One region of the Mesorhizobium sp. M2A.F.Ca.ET.042.01.1.1 genome, then DNA from elsewhere that is predicted to be linked to it. Evidence: predicted binding sites of a transcription regulator. Region 1 holds the regulator's gene; each other region holds the start of a gene.
What was found. Region 1 encodes PhoB, which activates phosphate uptake and scavenging genes when phosphate is short. Its sites were predicted from a motif close to TGTCATNNANCTGTCAT; they were not measured.
Positions count from the first base shown of each region.

Region 2: the regulator PhoB is predicted to act here: its motif matches at 1,714-1,730, upstream of phnC (phosphonate ABC transporter ATP-binding protein).
Region 3: the regulator PhoB is predicted to act here: its motif matches at 2,038-2,054, upstream of EOA23_RS23060 (RNA degradosome polyphosphate kinase).

Region 1 covers NZ_RZRX01000054.1:3,239-8,912, reverse strand. Annotated here, with positions in the region: gene pstA (phosphate ABC transporter permease PstA) at 1-715, shown strand, start outside; gene pstB (phosphate ABC transporter ATP-binding protein PstB) at 712-1,515, shown strand; gene phoU (phosphate signaling complex protein PhoU) at 1,536-2,243, shown strand; gene phoB (phosphate regulon transcriptional regulator PhoB) at 2,261-2,950, shown strand; gene EOA23_RS10810 (ROK family protein) at 3,247-4,491, opposite strand; gene xylF (D-xylose ABC transporter substrate-binding protein) at 4,761-5,674, shown strand, end outside.
Region 2 covers NZ_RZRX01000084.1:10,803-16,476, forward strand. Annotated here, with positions in the region: gene phnD (phosphonate ABC transporter substrate-binding protein) at 1-633, opposite strand, end outside; gene phnC (phosphonate ABC transporter ATP-binding protein) at 775-1,632, opposite strand; gene EOA23_RS14980 (DUF1868 domain-containing protein) at 1,777-2,487, opposite strand; gene EOA23_RS14985 (DapH/DapD/GlmU-related protein) at 2,634-3,251, opposite strand; gene phnL (phosphonate C-P lyase system protein PhnL) at 3,248-3,955, opposite strand; gene phnK (phosphonate C-P lyase system protein PhnK) at 3,958-4,734, opposite strand; gene EOA23_RS15000 (alpha-D-ribose 1-methylphosphonate 5-phosphate C-P-lyase PhnJ) at 4,731-5,630, opposite strand; gene EOA23_RS15005 (hypothetical protein) at 5,654-5,674, shown strand, end outside.
Region 3 covers NZ_RZRX01000171.1:689-6,362, forward strand. Annotated here, with positions in the region: gene EOA23_RS23060 (RNA degradosome polyphosphate kinase) at 1-1,883, opposite strand, end outside; gene EOA23_RS23065 (zinc-finger domain-containing protein) at 2,133-2,378, shown strand; gene EOA23_RS23070 (FAD-dependent monooxygenase) at 2,386-3,621, shown strand; gene EOA23_RS23075 (TIGR02117 family protein) at 3,653-4,321, opposite strand; gene EOA23_RS23080 (amino acid ABC transporter ATP-binding protein) at 4,554-5,357, opposite strand; gene EOA23_RS23085 (amino acid ABC transporter permease) at 5,373-5,674, opposite strand, start outside.

The DNA.
Region 1 (5,674 bases):
CGGGGTGTCGCTGGCCGTGTTCACCCAGATGACGCCGCCGCCCGGCGATGCCGGCGGCCTGCTCAACGCCATCTACGGCAGCATCGTGATGACGATCATCGGCATCGTCGTCGGCACGCCGATCGGCGTGCTGGCCGGCACCTACATGGCCGAGTACGGCCGCTTCTCGAAGCTCACCACGGTGGTGCGTTTCATCAACGACATCCTGTTGTCGGCCCCTTCGATCATAGTCGGCCTGTTCGTCTATGAGCTGATGGTGCGGCCGATGGGGCACTTCTCGGCCATCGCCGGCGCCGTCGCGCTGTCCATCCTGGTGATCCCCGTCGTGGTGCGCACCACCGAGGACATGCTGAACCTCGTGCCCAACGCGCTGCGCGAGGCGGGCACCGCCATCGGCGCGCCGCGCTGGGTGGTGATCCGCTCCGTCGCCTACCGCGCGGCGCTGTCCGGCATCGTGACCGGCATATTGCTGGCGATCGCCCGCATCTCCGGCGAGACGGCGCCGCTGCTCTTCACCGCGCTCAACAACCAGTTCTGGTCGAGCAATCTCAAGGCCCCGATGGCCAGCCTGCCGGTGACCATCTTCCAGTTCGCTCTCAGCCCTTACGAGGAATGGCAGCAGCTGGCCTGGACGGGCGCACTCATAATCACCCTGACGGTTCTCGGGCTGAGCATCATCGCCCGCAGCCTAACCGGACGCAGAGAGGACAGATGAAACCGATGTTGTCCACCGACCTGAACGTAGCCGACACGACCGTCGAGAAGGCCAAGATCGAGGTCAAGAACCTCAACTTCTACTATGGCCAGTCGAAGGCGCTGAAGGACATCAACCTGTCGCTGCCCGAGCGCAGCGTGACCGCCTTCATCGGCCCGTCGGGCTGCGGGAAGTCGACGCTGCTGCGCGTCTTGAACCGCATCTACGAGCTTTATCCGAAGCAGAGCGCCGAGGGCCAGGTGCTGCTCGACGGCAAGAACATCCTCGACCGCTCGCAGGACCTCAACCTGCTCCGGACCAAGATCGGCATGGTGTTCCAGAAGCCGACGCCGTTCCCGATGTCGATCTACGAGAACATCGCCTTCGGCGTCAGGCTCTATGAGAAGATCAGCAAGGCCGAGATGGACAGCCGCGTCGAATCGGCGCTGAAGCGCGCGGCGCTGTGGAATGAGGTCAAGGACAAGCTCAACGCCAGCGGCCAGAGCCTCTCGGGCGGCCAGCAGCAGCGCCTTTGCATCGCCCGCACCGTGGCGGTGAAGCCGGAGGTCATCCTGCTCGACGAACCGGCCTCGGCGCTCGATCCGCTCTCGACCGCAAAGATCGAGGAGCTGATCGACGAATTGCAGGCCGACTACACGATCGTCATCGTCACCCACAACATGCAGCAGGCGGCGCGCGTGTCGCGGCAGACGGCGTTCATGTATCTGGGCGAGCTGGTGGAGTTCGACCGGACCGAGAAGATCTTCACCTCGCCCCGCGAGAAGCGCACCCAGGACTACATCACCGGCCGCTTCGGCTGAGCTCATACGAGGACAACATCATGGCCGAACATACCGTCGCCTCCTTCGACGAGGATCTGAGGCAGATCAGCCGGCTCATCAACGACATGGGCGATCTCGCCGGCTCCATGGTCGGCGGCTCGACCAGGGCCCTGCTCGAAAGCGACAATGCGCTGGCGCAGCGCGTCGTCTCCGACGATGCCATCATGGACGCGCGTCAGCGCGAGCTTGACGACCGCGCCATCACGCTGATCGCCAAGCGCCAGCCGATGGCGGACGATCTTCGCCACGTGGTCGGCTCGATCCGCATGGCGGGCGACCTCGAACGCATCGGCGATCTCGCCAAGAACATCGCCAAGCGCGTCGGGTCGGTCGGTGTCAGCACCGCCCCTCGCGACCTCACGCATTCGATCGATTCCATGGCGCAACTGGTGCTGATCCAGGTCCAGGGCGTGATCCAGGAATATACGGTGGGCGATGCCACGGCGCTGGCCAAGCTTCGCAACGACGACGAACGCATCGACGTCAAATACACCTCCGTCTTCCGCGAGCTGTTGACCTACATGATGGAGGACCCGCGCAACATCACCGCTTGCACGCATCTTCTGTTCTGCGCCAAGAACCTTGAGCGCATCGGCGACCACGTGACCAACATCGCCGAGAACGCCTATTATGTGCTGACCGGCACGCAATTGCCCGCCAACCGTCCCAAGCAGGACGAGACGGCAATGTCGGCGCCGGCCGCCTGACGGAAAAGGTTACCCCGATGATCGCGCCACGCATCATGGTGGTGGAGGACGAGGAGCCGCTGGGGGTGCTGCTCCGCTACAATCTCGAATCCGAGGGTTACCAGGTGGAAGTGGTGACCCGCGGCGACGAGGCCGAAATCCGCCTTCAGGAAAATGTTCCCGACCTGCTCGTGCTCGACTGGATGGTGCCGGCGGTTTCCGGCATCGAGCTTTGCCGGCGTCTCAGGATGCGGCCCGAGACCGAGCGGCTGCCGATCATCATGCTGACCGCGCGCGGTGAAGAAAGCGATCGGGTTCGAGGTTTGTCCACCGGCGCCGACGACTATCTGGTCAAGCCGTTCTCGACGCCGGAGTTCATGGCGCGCGTCAAGGCGCTGCTGCGCCGCGCCAAGCCGGAGGTGCTGTCCAGCGTGCTCAAGGTCGGCGACATCGTGCTCGACCGCGAATCGCACCGCGTCTACCGCAAGAAGAGCGAGATCAGGCTGGGCCCGACCGAGTTCCGCCTGCTCGAGTTCATGATGCGGCATCCCGGCCGCGTGTTCTCGCGCAGCCAGCTGCTCGACAATGTCTGGGGCGAGACGATCTATATCGACGAGCGCACGGTGGATGTGCATGTCGGCCGCCTGCGCAAGGCCGTCAACAACGGCCGCATGCCCGACGTCATCCGCACCATCCGCGGGGCGGGGTATGCGATCCGCGAGGATTAGGTTCACCGTTCGTGGAATTGATGCGTCCACTACCGGATCGCATGCGCTGGTGAGTAGCCGAGACGCTCGTGCTTCGTCATCCACGGGCGGAGCAAGGAGCGCAGCGACGCAGCGCAGACCCGAGGATCCATTCCGTGACTTCGACGCGTCGCGACGGTCCAGAATTCTGCGCCGCTGCGCCCTACGATCCAGGTAACGGCATGGATTCCAGGGTCTACGCTCCGCTTCGCGTCGCTCCGCCCTGGAATGACGAAGCCCAAAGGCCTTCGCTTATCTCCGGCGAATCAGAAACCCGCTTAGGCGACGTTCTTCCCCGCGGCGCCGGACCTCGTCTGGACCCCCGGCGCGAAAATCTCCTGGTCGACGAAGGTCAGCGCGCGCATGGCGCAGCCTTCGCGGATCAGCGGCAGCTCGTTGGGTTCGCTGTCGAAGGAGATCGAGCTCGAGTGCTGGCCGCCGGCGGTCTGGGCGATCGCCTCCCTCAGCGCCGGCTCGATCAGGTCGAAGGCGGCCGCGCTGACGCCGACCATGGCGACCGGCGCCGGGTCGATGAGGGCGAACAGGCTGCCAAGACCGAAGCCCAGCGCTTCGCCGGCCCGACGATAGGCTTCCCGTTCGGGGCCGTCCTCCTGTCGGGCCTTTGCGGCCAGCGCGCGCATGTCGGCGTCGCCGACGTCGGTCGGCGCGGCGTCCTCGCTTATCCCCATGGCGCTGCGCCAGATGGCGTAGTTGCCGGCATAGGCCTCGACGCAGCCACGCCGGCCGCAGCGGCAAAGCGCGCCGCCCGGACGATGGATCATGTGGCCGAACTCGCCGCCGGAGGAATGCGTGCCGGTGAACAATTCGCCCTTCAGCACCAGGCCCATGCCGATGCCGTGCGAGAGCAGGATGGCGATGAAATTGTCGCGATAGCGCTCGGGATCGCGCCATCGCAGCGCCACTGCCATCATGTTGCAGTCGTTCTCCATGGTGGCGGGGATGCCGAATTCCCTCTCCAGGATATCGGCGAACGGAATGTCGGTCAGCGGCGTGATCGGCGACCACAGCATGGCGCGCGCGTGGGAATCGGTGATGCCTTGAATGCCCATGGCGATGCGGGCGACGCTGCCCACGTCGAGATCGGGATCCTGCAGCCGGCGCCGGACGATCGCCAGGCACTCGCCGATCAGCTCGTCGCGCGGCATGACGAGCGTGTCCAGGCGCCGCTGCTCCTCGGCGATCACCTGGCCGGCATAGTCGATGACGGCGACCGACAGGAAGTTCAGCGACAGCACCACCGTCAGCACCGCGGCGGCTTCGGGGTTCAGCGCCAGGCCAATCTGCGGCCGGCCGCGTTTCAACGCCGTCGGCTCGCTGGCCTTGCTCTCGGTGAGGATGCCCTCCTGGATCAGATCGGCGGAGATCGCCGAAATGGTCGAGTGGCTGAGGCCGGTGGTGGCGGCAATTTCCGTCCGCGATGGCTGGCCGGCGCGGCGCACGGCCGAAATCACCATGGCGCGGTTGCGCCGGCGCAAATCGTCGTGACGGATTCCGACCGACATCGTCTCGCACGTCCTCCCCGGTCATCGCGGCCTTGTGATGATGCCATGGCCTGACGCTGACACGCTAAGGATAGTGGCAGAAGCCAAAGCCGATGTCATTATTTATTGCGGACTCCGAAAAAAATGCCTGGACCCATCAAATGCCATCAGAATCTCGGTTGACAGCTTCATTTCGCTGCATCACTATTTTTTTGAGGCTCGAAAAAAAGCCTCTATGCCGGCCTTCGGGCCAGTCTGGGTCGCGCCGCACAGGGCGCAGGGAGGATATTATGAAAAAATTCGCAGCCGCCATTCTGGCGGGTGTTGCCATGTCGCTGACGCTGGCTTCGGTCGCCGAGGCGAAGGGCAAGGTGATCGGCGTCTCGTGGTCGAATTTCCAGGAAGAGCGCTGGAAGACCGACGAAGCGGCGATGAAGGCCGCCATCGAGGCCGCCGGCGATAAGTATATTTCGGCCGACGCGCAGTCCAATCCGGGCAAGCAACTGACCGACGTCGAAAGCCTGATCTCGCAGGGCGCCAATTCACTGATCATCCTGGCGCAGGATGCCTCGGCAATCGGCCCGGCGGTGCAGAAGGCGCTCGATGAGGGCATCCCGGTTGTCGGCTACGACCGCCTGATCGAGAACAAGGACGTTTTCTACCTGACCTTCGACAATAAGGAAGTCGGCCGCATGCAGGCCCGTGAGGTGTTCAAGGCCAAGCCCGAAGGCAACTACGTCTTCATCAAGGGCTCGGGTTCCGATCCGAACGCCGACTTCCTGTTCTCGGGTTCCATGGAAGTGCTGAAGGAGGCGATCGACAGCGGCAAGATCAAGAATGTCGGCGAGGCCTATACCGACGGCTGGCTGCCCGCCAACGCGCAGAAGAACATGGAGCAGTTCCTGACCGCCAACGACAACAAGGTCGACGCGGTCGTGGCCGCCAATGACGGCACCGCCGGCGGCGTCGTCGCGGCGCTGACGGCGCAAGGGCTGGCCGGCACCGTTCCGGTCTCGGGCCAGGACGGCGACCACGCGGCGCTCAACCGCATCGCGCTCGGCACGCAGACCGTGTCGGTATGGAAGGACGCGCGCGAGCTCGGCAAGAACGCCGCCGAGATCGCCTCGCAGCTCGCCGACGGCAAGAAGATGGCCGACATCGCCGGCGCCAAGGACTTCACGACGCCTGGCGGCAACACCGTCAA
Region 2 (5,674 bases), on a different contig from region 1:
GCCTGAGGTGTAGCCGTTCTTGAAGTCGCCGATGCCGGAGGAATCATCCACCGCAACGTCGACCTTGCCGTCGCGCACGGCCAGGATGTTGTTCTCGTGGCCGCCGTTGAACTGGGTCGAGGCGAAGTAGGTCTCGTTGGAAGCGCCGGTGTCCTTCGGAATCTGGGTCAGCGGGATCAGGTAGCCCGAGGTCGAATCCGGATCGGCGTAGCCGAGCTTCTTGCCCTTGGCCGACTTGATGTCGGTGATGCCGGAGGTCTTCAGCGCCAGGCCAACCGAATAATAGCCGGTCGAGCCGTCGGTCTGCTTGGTGGTGAGGATCGGGGTGACCGCCTTCGGGTCCTTCAGATAGACGCTGGCGTAGCCGGAGGCGCCGAGTTCGGCGAAATCAAGCGTGCCGCCGAGCAGGCCCTGGATGACACCATCATAGTCGGCGGCCGGGAACAGCGAAACCTTCTCGAAGCCGAATTCCGACTTCAGGTGGTCGGCGAGGCACTGATAGTTGCGCAGACGGTCGGTCTCATTCTCGCCGCCGAGGATGCCGACGCGGAATTCCTTGATGTCAGCGGCGTGCGCGGCGCTGACCGCCATGGCGAGCAGCGAAACCGCTCCAAAAACCATCTTCCTGAACATTTGCTCTCTCTCCTTTTGTTCCGGCTGCGCGCCGGCGGCGTTCTGATTTTTCAAGTCTTGCCTTTGACGCTGGCGGGCGATCCGGGTTGCTCTGCCGAAATCCAAGATTTGCCCAGACCGACGGGGGTCGGGGCGATGGACTCAGTAGCCGGGAAAGGCGGGTTCGAGCGGTCCGGCGGATGCGGTGATCTTCGGCCTGATGGTCACGCTGGTCGACGTGAGGGCCTCGGAGATCTCGGCGCCGCTGGCGTCGGCGCCGTAGACGATGCGCACGGCGTCGCGATCGAGGTCTTGCGGGGCACCGTCGAAGACGACCTTGCCGGCGGCCATGCCGATGATGCGGCCGCAATAGGCGCGGGCGGTGTCCAGCGTGTGCAGATTGGTGACGACGGTGATGCCTTCGCGCAGGTTGATGTCGCGCAGCGAATCCATCACCACCTTGGCGTTGAGCGGGTCGAGCGAGGCGATCGGCTCGTCGGCCAGAAGCACCTTGGGCTGCTGCATCATGGCGCGGGCGATCGCGACACGCTGCTGCTGGCCGCCGGACAGCGTGCCGGCCGGCTGCAGCGCGGTGCGGGCGATGTCGAGGCGCTCGAGCGCGGCCACCGCCTCCGCGCATTCGGTGCGCGTGAACATGCCGAGCAGGTTGGAAACCGTGGAGCGATGGTTGAGGCGGCCGAGCAGCACATTGGTCAAGACGTCGAGGCGCGGCACGAGGTTGAACTGCTGGAAGATCATGGCGCAGTCGCGCTGCCAGCGGCGCAGCGGCGAGCCCTGCAGGCTGGAGACCTCGGCGCCGTCAAAAAAAATCGATCCCTGGCTGGGATCGATGAGACGATTGATCATGCGCAGCAGCGTGGACTTGCCGGCGCCGGAGCGGCCGATGATACCGACCATCTGACCGCGCGGGATCGAGATGTTGATGTCGCTGACAGCGGTGTTCTTGCCAAATCGTCGGGTTACGCCGCGGATTTCGAGCGTGGCCGATGATGCTGACATACCAAGACTCCAGTCCGTCGCGGTTTTGCAGGTCTATTAGCCCTCGCTAGCGCAGGCGGATGAAGCTGGGGTGTCGGATTGATGTCAGTTTTGTTACGAGTCACAGGCTTGGCGGGGAATGCTGGTCTGTGTCGCTGCTCGGCGTCAGCCAAGCACCAGCAATTCCTCGAAATGCTTCATGTCCTTGAAGCTGCAGAAGGCAGGAGCCTTCAGCTCGATCACCGGAGCCTCGCGCTCGAAGAACGACAAGCAGTCATCGAACAATTCCTGCCAGGCCGCGGCCCGCTCGTCGGCGAGGCGGCGGAGCTGATAGGCAAAGGTGATGTGGAAGACATAGGTGTCGTGGTCCGGATGGCGGTAGCCGAACGGCACAGACAGCGCATCGCGCCAGGCTTTCAGGATCCGGCGATCCTGTTCGGTCGCGCCGGCGACGGTGAGGCCCGTCGGCACGACTTCGGCAATTTTGATCTTGAAGGGACCGTGGCCCTCGAAGCCTTGCAGGCGCTCGAGATAGAGGCGGGTCATATCGTCGATGCTGGTGTCGAGCGGCACGTCCGACGACCAATAGGGAAGGCGGCGGCGGTATTCGATGATGCCTTGGAAGAGCGTCATATGCAGGCTGGAAATAGGCGTGAAGGCGAGCCGATCGGCATCCGGCATAGCGAGCATGCGCTCCCGCACCTCGACAATGGCTGCTTGCGAAAGCGAGCCTTCGATCAGATGGCAGACGATGGTGTTGCCGGGTTCAGGGAGGAAGTTGCCCGACGCGTCGTAACGGGTGCCGAGATGGGCGGGCGGCGCGGGGTTGGTGCCTTCGAAAAATCCGGCGAGCGAAGGTCTGACGGTGTCGAGCATGGCGATCTCCTGGGGAGACCGGCTCTTGTCCGAGTCATGTGTCAAGGGTGTGAATGGTGAATGGTGAATGGTGAATGGTGAATGGTGAATGGTGAGAAAGAGGGCTTCGTTGCCATTCACTATTGACCATTCACCATTCACCGAAATCAGCCGCCGTGTTTCTCCAAAAACGCCTCGGCCGATAATTCCCGAAAATCGTCGAGCGCGGCGCGCAGCCTCGCATGATCCCAGTCCCACCAGGCCAAGGCCTGGTAACGCTCGGCGGTGCGGCGGTCGAAGCGCTCGCGGATCGGTTTCGCCGGCACGCCGCCGACGATGGTGTAGGGCGCGACATCCTTCGACACCACTGCGCCCGCGCCGACGGCTGCGCCGTCGCCGACGGTGACTCCGGGCAGGATGGTCGAGCCGTGGCCGAGCCAAGTGTCGTGGCCGATGGTGACGCGCTTGGCGCGACGCTGTGCGAAGAACTCGCTTTCATGCTCGGCGTCGTCCCAATAATCCGACGCGCGATAGGTGAAATGGTGCAGCGTCGGCCGCCAGGTCGGATGGTTGGTGGCGTTGATGCGCACGCTCGCCGCGATGTTGGAGAACTTGCCGATGGTGGCGCACCAGACCGCGCAATCCTGCATCATGTAGGAATAGTCGCCGAGCTCGCATTCGGCGACGCGGCTGCGCTCGGCGATCTCGGTCCAGCGGCCGAGCGTCGAGTTTTCGACCTGCGCCGTCGGATGGATCAGCGGCGTCTCCGAGAGTTTCTTGCTCATGCGGCGATCTTTCCGGCGGCGAAGGCGGTGACATCGATGACGCGGTCGGCGACAGCATCACGCACGTCGAGGTCATGGAAGATGCCGAGCAGCGCAACACCCGCCGCCTTCTTGGCGGCGATGAGCTCGACCACGACGTCGCGGTTCCTGGCGTCGAGCGAAGCGGTCGGCTCGTCGAGCAGCAGGATCGGATGCTCGGTGATGAAGCCGCGCGCGATGTTGACGCGCTGCTGCTCGCCGCCGGAGAAGGTTGCCGGCGGCAGCGCCCAGAGCTTTTCGGGCAGGTTGAGCTGCGCAAGCAAGAAGCGAGCCTTCGCCCGCGCGGTCTCACGATCCCCGCCGCGCTCGACGAGCGGCTCGGCGACGACGTCGAGCGCGGAAACGCGCGGCACGGTGCGCAGGAACTGGCTGACATAGCCGATCGTGTGGCGGCGCACGGAAAGCACGGTGCGCGGGCTGGCGGAGGCGAGGTCGATCAGCCCGCCCCCATGCTGGACGATGATCTGGCCTTCATCGACGGCATAGTTGCCGTAGAGCATCTTCAGGATCGAGCTTTTTCCGGCGCCCGACGGACCGCCGAGCACGGCGCATTCGCCGGCGCGGATCGAGAAAGAGACGCCCGCCACCACCGGCAGCGTGACGCCATCGCGCAGATGCATGGTGAAGCTTTTGGCGACATCGGAAACAACGAGCGGCGTGGCCATCGTCAAACCTGCAAAATCGAAGATACGAGAAGCTGGGTATAAGGCGCGCGCGGATCGTCGAGCACGCGGTCGGTGAGGCCGCTTTCGACGACGCGGCCATCCTTCATCACCATCATGCGCTGCGACAGAAGCCGCGCTACGGCGAGGTCGTGGGTGACGACGATCGCCGCCAGCCCAAGATCGGTGACCAGCCCGCGCAACAGGTCGAGCAGGCGCGCCTGCACTGACACGTCGAGGCCGCCGGTCGGCTCGTCCATGAAGACGAGCCGCGGTCCGGTCACGAGGTTGCGGGCGATCTGCAGGCGCTGGCGCATGCCGCCGGAAAAGGCGCGCGGCTCGTCGTCAATGCGGTCCTCGTCGATCTCGACGCGCGACAGCCAGTCGACGGCGGTGGCGCGGATCCTGCCGTAGTGGCGGTCGCCGACCGCCATCAGCCGCTCGCCGACATTGGCGCCGGCCGATACGGTCATGCGCAGTCCGTCCGCCGGGTTCTGATGGACAAAGCCCCAGTCGGTGCGCATCAGGAAGCGGCGCTCGGCCTCGCTCATCCGATAGAGCTCGCGCCATTGGCCATCGCGCATGCGGTAGCTGGCGGTGCCGGAGGACGGCAGCAGCCTGGTCGACAGGCAGTTGAGCAGCGTCGTCTTGCCGGACCCGGACTCGCCGACCACCGCCAGCACCTCGCCCGGCCAGAGGTCGAACGTGACGTTCTCGCAGCCGACGCGCGAGCCGTAGAATTTGGACAGCGCCGAGACGCGCAGCAGCGGTTCGTCGGTCATTCGGCCGGCTCCGTCTTCTCAGAGGCAAGATGTGTTTTGGGGGCAAGGTGGCCGTGGTGGCCGTCTTCGCGCCGCTTCTCGCAGTGGTCGGTGTCTGAGCAGACGAACATGTGGCCGCCATGGTCGTCGAGGATGACCTCGTCGAGATAGACGTTTTCGGCGCCGCAAAGCGCGCAGGGCTGGTCGAAGGTCTGCACCTCGAAGGGATGGTCCTCGAAGTCGAGGCTAACGACGTCGGTGAAAGGCGGCACCGCGTAGATGCGCTTCTCGCGGCCGGCGCCGAACAATTGCAAAGCCGGCGAACGATGCATCTTCGGATTGTCGAATTTCGGCGTCGGCGAAGGGTCCATCACATAGCGGCCCTCGACCTTGACCGGATAGGCATAGGTGGTGGCGATGCGGCCGTGCTTGGCGATGTCCTCATAGAGCTTCACATGCATCAGGCCGTATTCCTCCAGCGCATGCATCTTGCGCGTCTCGGTCTCGCGCGGCTCGAGGAAGCGCAGCGGCTCGGGGATCGGCACCTGGAAGACCAGCACCTGGCCGGCGGTCAGTGGCTGCTCAGGGATGCGGTGCCGAGTCTGGATGATGGTCGCCTTCGCCGTCTCGGTGGTGACGCCGACCTTGGCGACCTTCTTGAAGAAGGCGCGGATCGAGACGGCGTTGGTGGTGTCGTCAGCGCCCTGGTCGATGACTTTCAGCACATCGTCGGGACCGATGATCGAGGCTGTGACCTGGACGCCGCCGGTGCCCCAGCCATAAGGCATCGGCATCTCGCGCGAGGCGAAAGGCACCTGGTAGCCGGGGATGGCGATGCCCTTCAGGATGGCGCGGCGGATCATCCGCTTGGTCTGCTCGTCGAGATAGGCGAAGTTGTAGGTGGCGATGTCGGTCATGGCGATCACGCTGGCTCTGTGGTATGAATTTGGCGCTCAAGACG
Region 3 (5,674 bases), on a different contig from region 1:
GAGATGTAGACGACCGCCTCGTCCGACGGCAGGCCGTAGCCATTGCCGAAGCAGTAGATGCGGCTGTGCTCGAGGAAGCGGCCGACGATCGATTTCACCCTGATGTTTTCCGAAAGGCCCGGCACCTGCGGCCTCAGGCAGCAGATGCCGCGCACGACGAGGTCGATCTCGACCCCGGCGCGGCTGGCGTCGTAGAGCGCGTCGATGACGGTCGGGTCGACCAGCGCGTTCATCTTCATCCATATGCGCGCCGGCCGTCCTTCGCGGGCATGGACGACCTCCTCGGCGATGTGCTTCAGGATGCGGTTGCGCAGCGTGAAGGGCGACACGGCAAGGCGCATCTCCTCGGCCGGTTCGGCATAGCCGGTGATGAAGTTGAAAATCTGCGCGACATCGCGCGCGATCGTCGGGTCGGTGGTGAAGAAGGACAGGTCGGTGTAGATTCGGGCGGTGACCGGGTGGTAGTTGCCGGTGCCGAGATGGACGTAGTTGCGCAGCCGGCCGTCCTCGCGGCGCACGATGAGCGACATCTTGGCGTGGGTCTTCAGCTCCAGGAAGCCGAACACGACCTGGACGCCGGCGCGCTCAAGGTCACGCGCCCAGCGGATGTTGGCCTCCTCGTCGAAGCGCGCCTTGAGCTCGACCAGCGCGGTCACCGACTTGCCGGCCTCGGCGGCGTCGATCAGCGCGCGCACGATCGGGCTGTCGTTCGAAGTGCGGTAGAGCGTCTGCTTGATCGCCACCACCTCCGGGTCGGCGGCGGCCTGGCGCAAGAACTGCACCACCACGTCGAAGGATTCGTAAGGGTGGTGGACGATGATGTCCTTCTCGCGGATGGCGGCAAGGCAGTCGCCGCCATGCTCGCGGATGCGTTCGGGAAAGCGTGGATTGTAGGGGGTGAACTTCAGGTCGTCGCGCGGAATGGCGACGATCTCGGAAATCTGGTTGAGCGCCAGCGGACCGGTGAGCACGCTGATGCGGCTTGCCGAGACGCCGAGCTCGCCGGCGACGAAATCGCGCAATTCCGCCGGCATCAGCGTGTCGAATTCGATACGGATCACCGAACCGCGGCGCCGCCGCTTCAGCGCCGTCTCGAACAGCCGCACGAGGTCTTCCGATTCTTCCTCGACCTCGATATCGCTGTCGCGGATGATGCGGAACGTGCCCGAGCCCTTGACCTCATAGCCGGGGAACAGCTTGCCGATATAGAGGCCGACCGCCTCCTCCAGCGGGATGAAGCGCACATGGCGCTTGCGGTCCGGCAGGCGAATGAAACGCCTGAGCGCCACCGGCAGGCGCAAGAGCGCGCTCATCTCCTCACCGTTCTTGCGATGGCGCAATTGCAAGGCGATGGAAAAGCCGAGATTGGGGATGAAGGGGAACGGATGCGCCGGGTCGATCGACAGCGGCGTCAGCACCGGGAAGACCTGTTCCTGGAAATGCTCCTCCAGCCAGGTCTTCTCATCCTTGGTCAGCGCGTCGCGGGTGATGCTTTCGATGCCTTCTTTGTTGAGCAGGGCCATCAGCGCCGAGAGGCTCTTCTGCTGGTCCTCCTGCAGGCGCTCGACCTCGCGCAGCAGCTGCTCGAGCTGCTGCTCGGGCGTGCGGCCGTCCGGGCTCTTCAACGCGATCCCTTCGCGCACTTGACCGGCGAGGCCGGCAACGCGGACCATGAAGAACTCGTCGAGATTGGCGGCCGAGATCGACAGGAAGCGGACGCGCTCGAGCAGCGGATGATGCTCGTTGAGCGACTCTTCCAGCACGCGGCGGTTGAATTGCAGCCAGGAGAATTCGCGGTTGACGAAACGGTCGGGATTGCCGCCGTCGGGACTCGCCGCCTCGACGGTGATGAACTCGCTCTGCACCGGCTTCAGTTCGTTCATGTTTCCCGCTCTGCCTGCAACCGTCCCTGAGGAGCGCCGCATCTTGCCGTCCGGCGACGCTCTAACATCTCTTTGTGACGCATGATCGTCACGGAATCGCTCCGTGCCAGCCTCACGCGCTTAACCGGCTCAACTTATCCTCTGCCAGCCTTTTGCGACAGTTTGATTTCATCGATCTTGCAAACTGGCATGTTATGCTCCAGATGCAGGCGGGTCACACCCACTGGCCGAACCCAATTGGAGACGACGATGGCAGGCGGTAGCATTCCCCACTTCCAGAACGACGCGGGCCATCCGGTCATTGAGATCGGCGTCAAGGAATTCATGTGCACCGGCGCCAACCCGCCTTTCGACCACCCGCATGTGTTCCTCGACATGGGTGACGACAATGAAAAGGTCTGCCCCTACTGCTCGACGCTTTATCGCTATTCGCCGTCGCTGAAGGCGACGGAAACGCAGCCAGCCGGCTGCCTCTATGTCGACCAGGCCGCCTGAGCCGACCATGATTGAAGCACGGTCCCGGCAAGTCGTCATAGCCGGGGCCGGCATCGCCGGACTGACGGCAGCACTTGCCTTCGCCGAGCGCAGCTTGCCGGTGAAACTCTTCGAGCAGGCCAAGCAGCTCCAAGCGGCCGGCTCCGGCCTCCAGCTGGCTCCCAACGCAACCCGCATTCTGCGCCGCCTTGGCGTGCTCGACCGCCTGTTGCCCAACGCGGTCCGGCCCGAAGCGGTGGTGCTGAAGGATGCGAAAAGCCTGCGCGAGCTGGCCCGCGTGCCGCTTGGACAGGCGGCCGAAAAGCGCTGGGGCGCGCCCTATCTGGTGGCGCACCGCGCCGACCTGCAGGCGGCTCTGGCGGAGGAAGTGGCAGGGCGGTCGGATATCGAGCTCGTTACCGGTGGGCGGGTGACAGGCATCGCCGCCGAGCAGCGAAGCGTGACCACGACGGTCGAGATCGACGGGAAAACCACGTCGGTTGCAGCCGGCCTCCTGGTCGGTGCCGATGGCGTCTGGTCGACGGTTCGCGCGCAGCTTGCGGCCCGGGATCCCGCCTTCGCGAGAAGCCGCTTCTCGGGCCGACTGGCCTGGCGCACTACCGTGGCGGTCGACAGCCCCGCCGGGCAGGCTTTTGCCGAGATCGGGGCGGCGGGCTGCGTCACAACCTTCCTGCACCCCGGCTTCCATTTGGTCGCCTATCCGGTGAGCAAGGGCCGCACCGTCAACCTCGCCGCCTTCACCAGAGGCGAACGCATCGCGGAAGGCTGGTCGGGTCATGCCGACCCGGCCATCCTGTCCAATGCCATGCGTGGCACCGCAGCGATGCTCGCAAGGCTCGTCGCGCTGGCGGGGCCATGGACGGCGTTTCCAATGCACACTGTCCGGCAACAGCGCTGGGCCGTCCCGCAAGGCATCGCCCTGATCGGCGACGCCGCGCATGCCATGACGCCGTTCGCGGCCCAGGGCGCGGCCATGGGGATCGAGGACGCCTCGATGCTCGCCAATCTGGTCGCCGATTTTCCGGGCGATCCGGCCCACGGCCTCGCCGTCTGGGAAAATCTCAGGCGGCCGCGCGTCGAAAGGGTGCTCAAGCGCGGCGCGTTCAACCGGCTGACCTGGCACGCCTGGGGACCGATGGCGGTCGCCCGCAATCTGGTGCTGGCGACGCGGCCGCCGGAGAAGCTCGCCGCGGACCTGGATTGGCTTTATGGCTGGGAGGAACCGAAGGTGGTGCGGGGGTAGAGCGCCCGAGGACTCGATTCACGGTACTGCGTCAGTTATACAACCCCATCGACCACCACAACGATACCGGCAGCGGGTTCCACCAACCGGTGCGCAGGCCGGCGACGCGTAATCCGGCCGCCGTCCAGGTGTTGCAGCCAACCAGCGCGTTGAAATGGCCGTTGGCTTCGTAGAAACGGTCGAAGGCCGAATAGCCAGCATTGCCGATGGCCATCGGACCGTCTGGCCCCTGCTGGAAACTCGAGGCGATGTAGTCCAGCAACGCCGCGAAATGCGCCTCGTCGATGTCGAAGCCGGCGACATCCGGATGCGGCTCCTTGATCGTACCGGCGACATCGACATGCATCACCGAGGCGTCGAGCGTCAGCGCCTTCAACACCGGCGCGGCCTTCAATTGCGACCATGTGGGCGTCTCCAGGTAGAAAGCGCGGCCACCCCAGCCGAAGACGATGTAGCGTGCATCCGAGGCATCCATCGGCAGACCGGCATCGGCGAGGAAAGCAAACCGCCGGCGAACGCCGTCATCCAGAGGGATAGCGATGTCGGTGTGGATCGGGTTCTTCAGCACCAATATGCGCCGTGTCCCCTCGCCTTCGGCCTTCGCCGCGGGCCAGAGCGGGCGCGGCACCATCGCGCCGAGCGCGGCGGCCAGAAGCACCGCTCCGACGAGCATTGCCAGATATCGCAGGATTGTTCTCATCGGGCGCGGCGCCGAAGCCGTCCGTGAAATCGTCATACTCGAGCTTGACCCGAGTATCCATGCCGTGACTGCTGCCGTGAGGTGCGACGGTGCAAAATTCTGAAATTATTGCAGCGCTTTAGCGTCACGGCATGGATCCTAGGGTCTGCGCGCGTCGCTTCGCTCCTTGCTACGCCCCAGGATGACGACCGCGTGGTTGCTGCGGACCCCCGAGACTGTCACCCAGTAGCGCTCAGTGCAGGATCTGCGACAGGAACAGTTTCGTGCGCTCATGGCGCGGGTGGTCGAAGAACTCGGCCGGCGTGTTCTGCTCGACGATCTGGCCCTGATCCATGAAGATCACGCGGTTGGCGACCTTGCGGGCAAAGCCCATCTCGTGGGTGACGCACAGCATCGTCATGCCCTCTTCCGCCAGACCCACCATCGTCTCCAGCACTTCCTTGATCATCTCGGGATCAAGCGCCGAGGTCGGCTCGTCGAACAGCATGATGCGCGGGTTCATGCAGAGCGAGCGCGCGATCGCCACGCGCTGCTGCTGGCCGCCGGAGAGCTGTCCGGGATATTTGTTGGCCTGCTCCGGGATCTTGACGCGCTTGAGGAAATGCATGGCGATTTCCTCGGCCTGCTTCTTCGGCATCTTGCGCACCCAGATCGGCGCCAGCGTGCAGTTCTCCAGGATGGTCAGATGCGGGAACAGGTTGAAATGCTGGAACACCATGCCGACCTCGCGGCGCACCTCGTCGATCTTCTTCAGATCGTTGGTGAGTTCCTTGCCGTCGACGATGATCTTGCCCTTCTGGTGCTCTTCCAGTCGGTTGATGCAGCGGATCATGGTCGATTTGCCGGAACCGGACGGGCCGCAAATGACGATGCGCTCGCCGCGCATCACCTTGAGGTTGATGTCCTTCAGGACATGGAACTCGCCATACCATTTGTGCATGCCGACAATGTCGATGGCGACGTCGGTGGTCGAGACATGCATCTTTCCGGCATTGACCTTGAGGTCTTCCGCGCTGACGGCGTTTTCGGTGGTCATGGCCAATTCCCCTTTTTATCTTTTGTAGCCGGTGTCGAGCCGGCGTTCCGTGTACATTGAATAGCGCGACATGCCGAAGCACAACAGCCAGAAAACAAAGGCGGCAAAGATCAGGCCGGACTTCGGGGTCTGCGGCGTCGCCCAGTTCGGGTCGGCGAAGTTCTGCTTCACCACGCCGAGCAGGTCGAACATCGAGATGATCAGGACCAGGCTGGTGTCCTTGAGCATGCCGATGAAGGTGTTGACGATGCCTGGGATGACCAGCTTCAGCGCCTGCGGCAGCACAATCAGGCCCATCTTCTGCCAGTAGCCGAGGC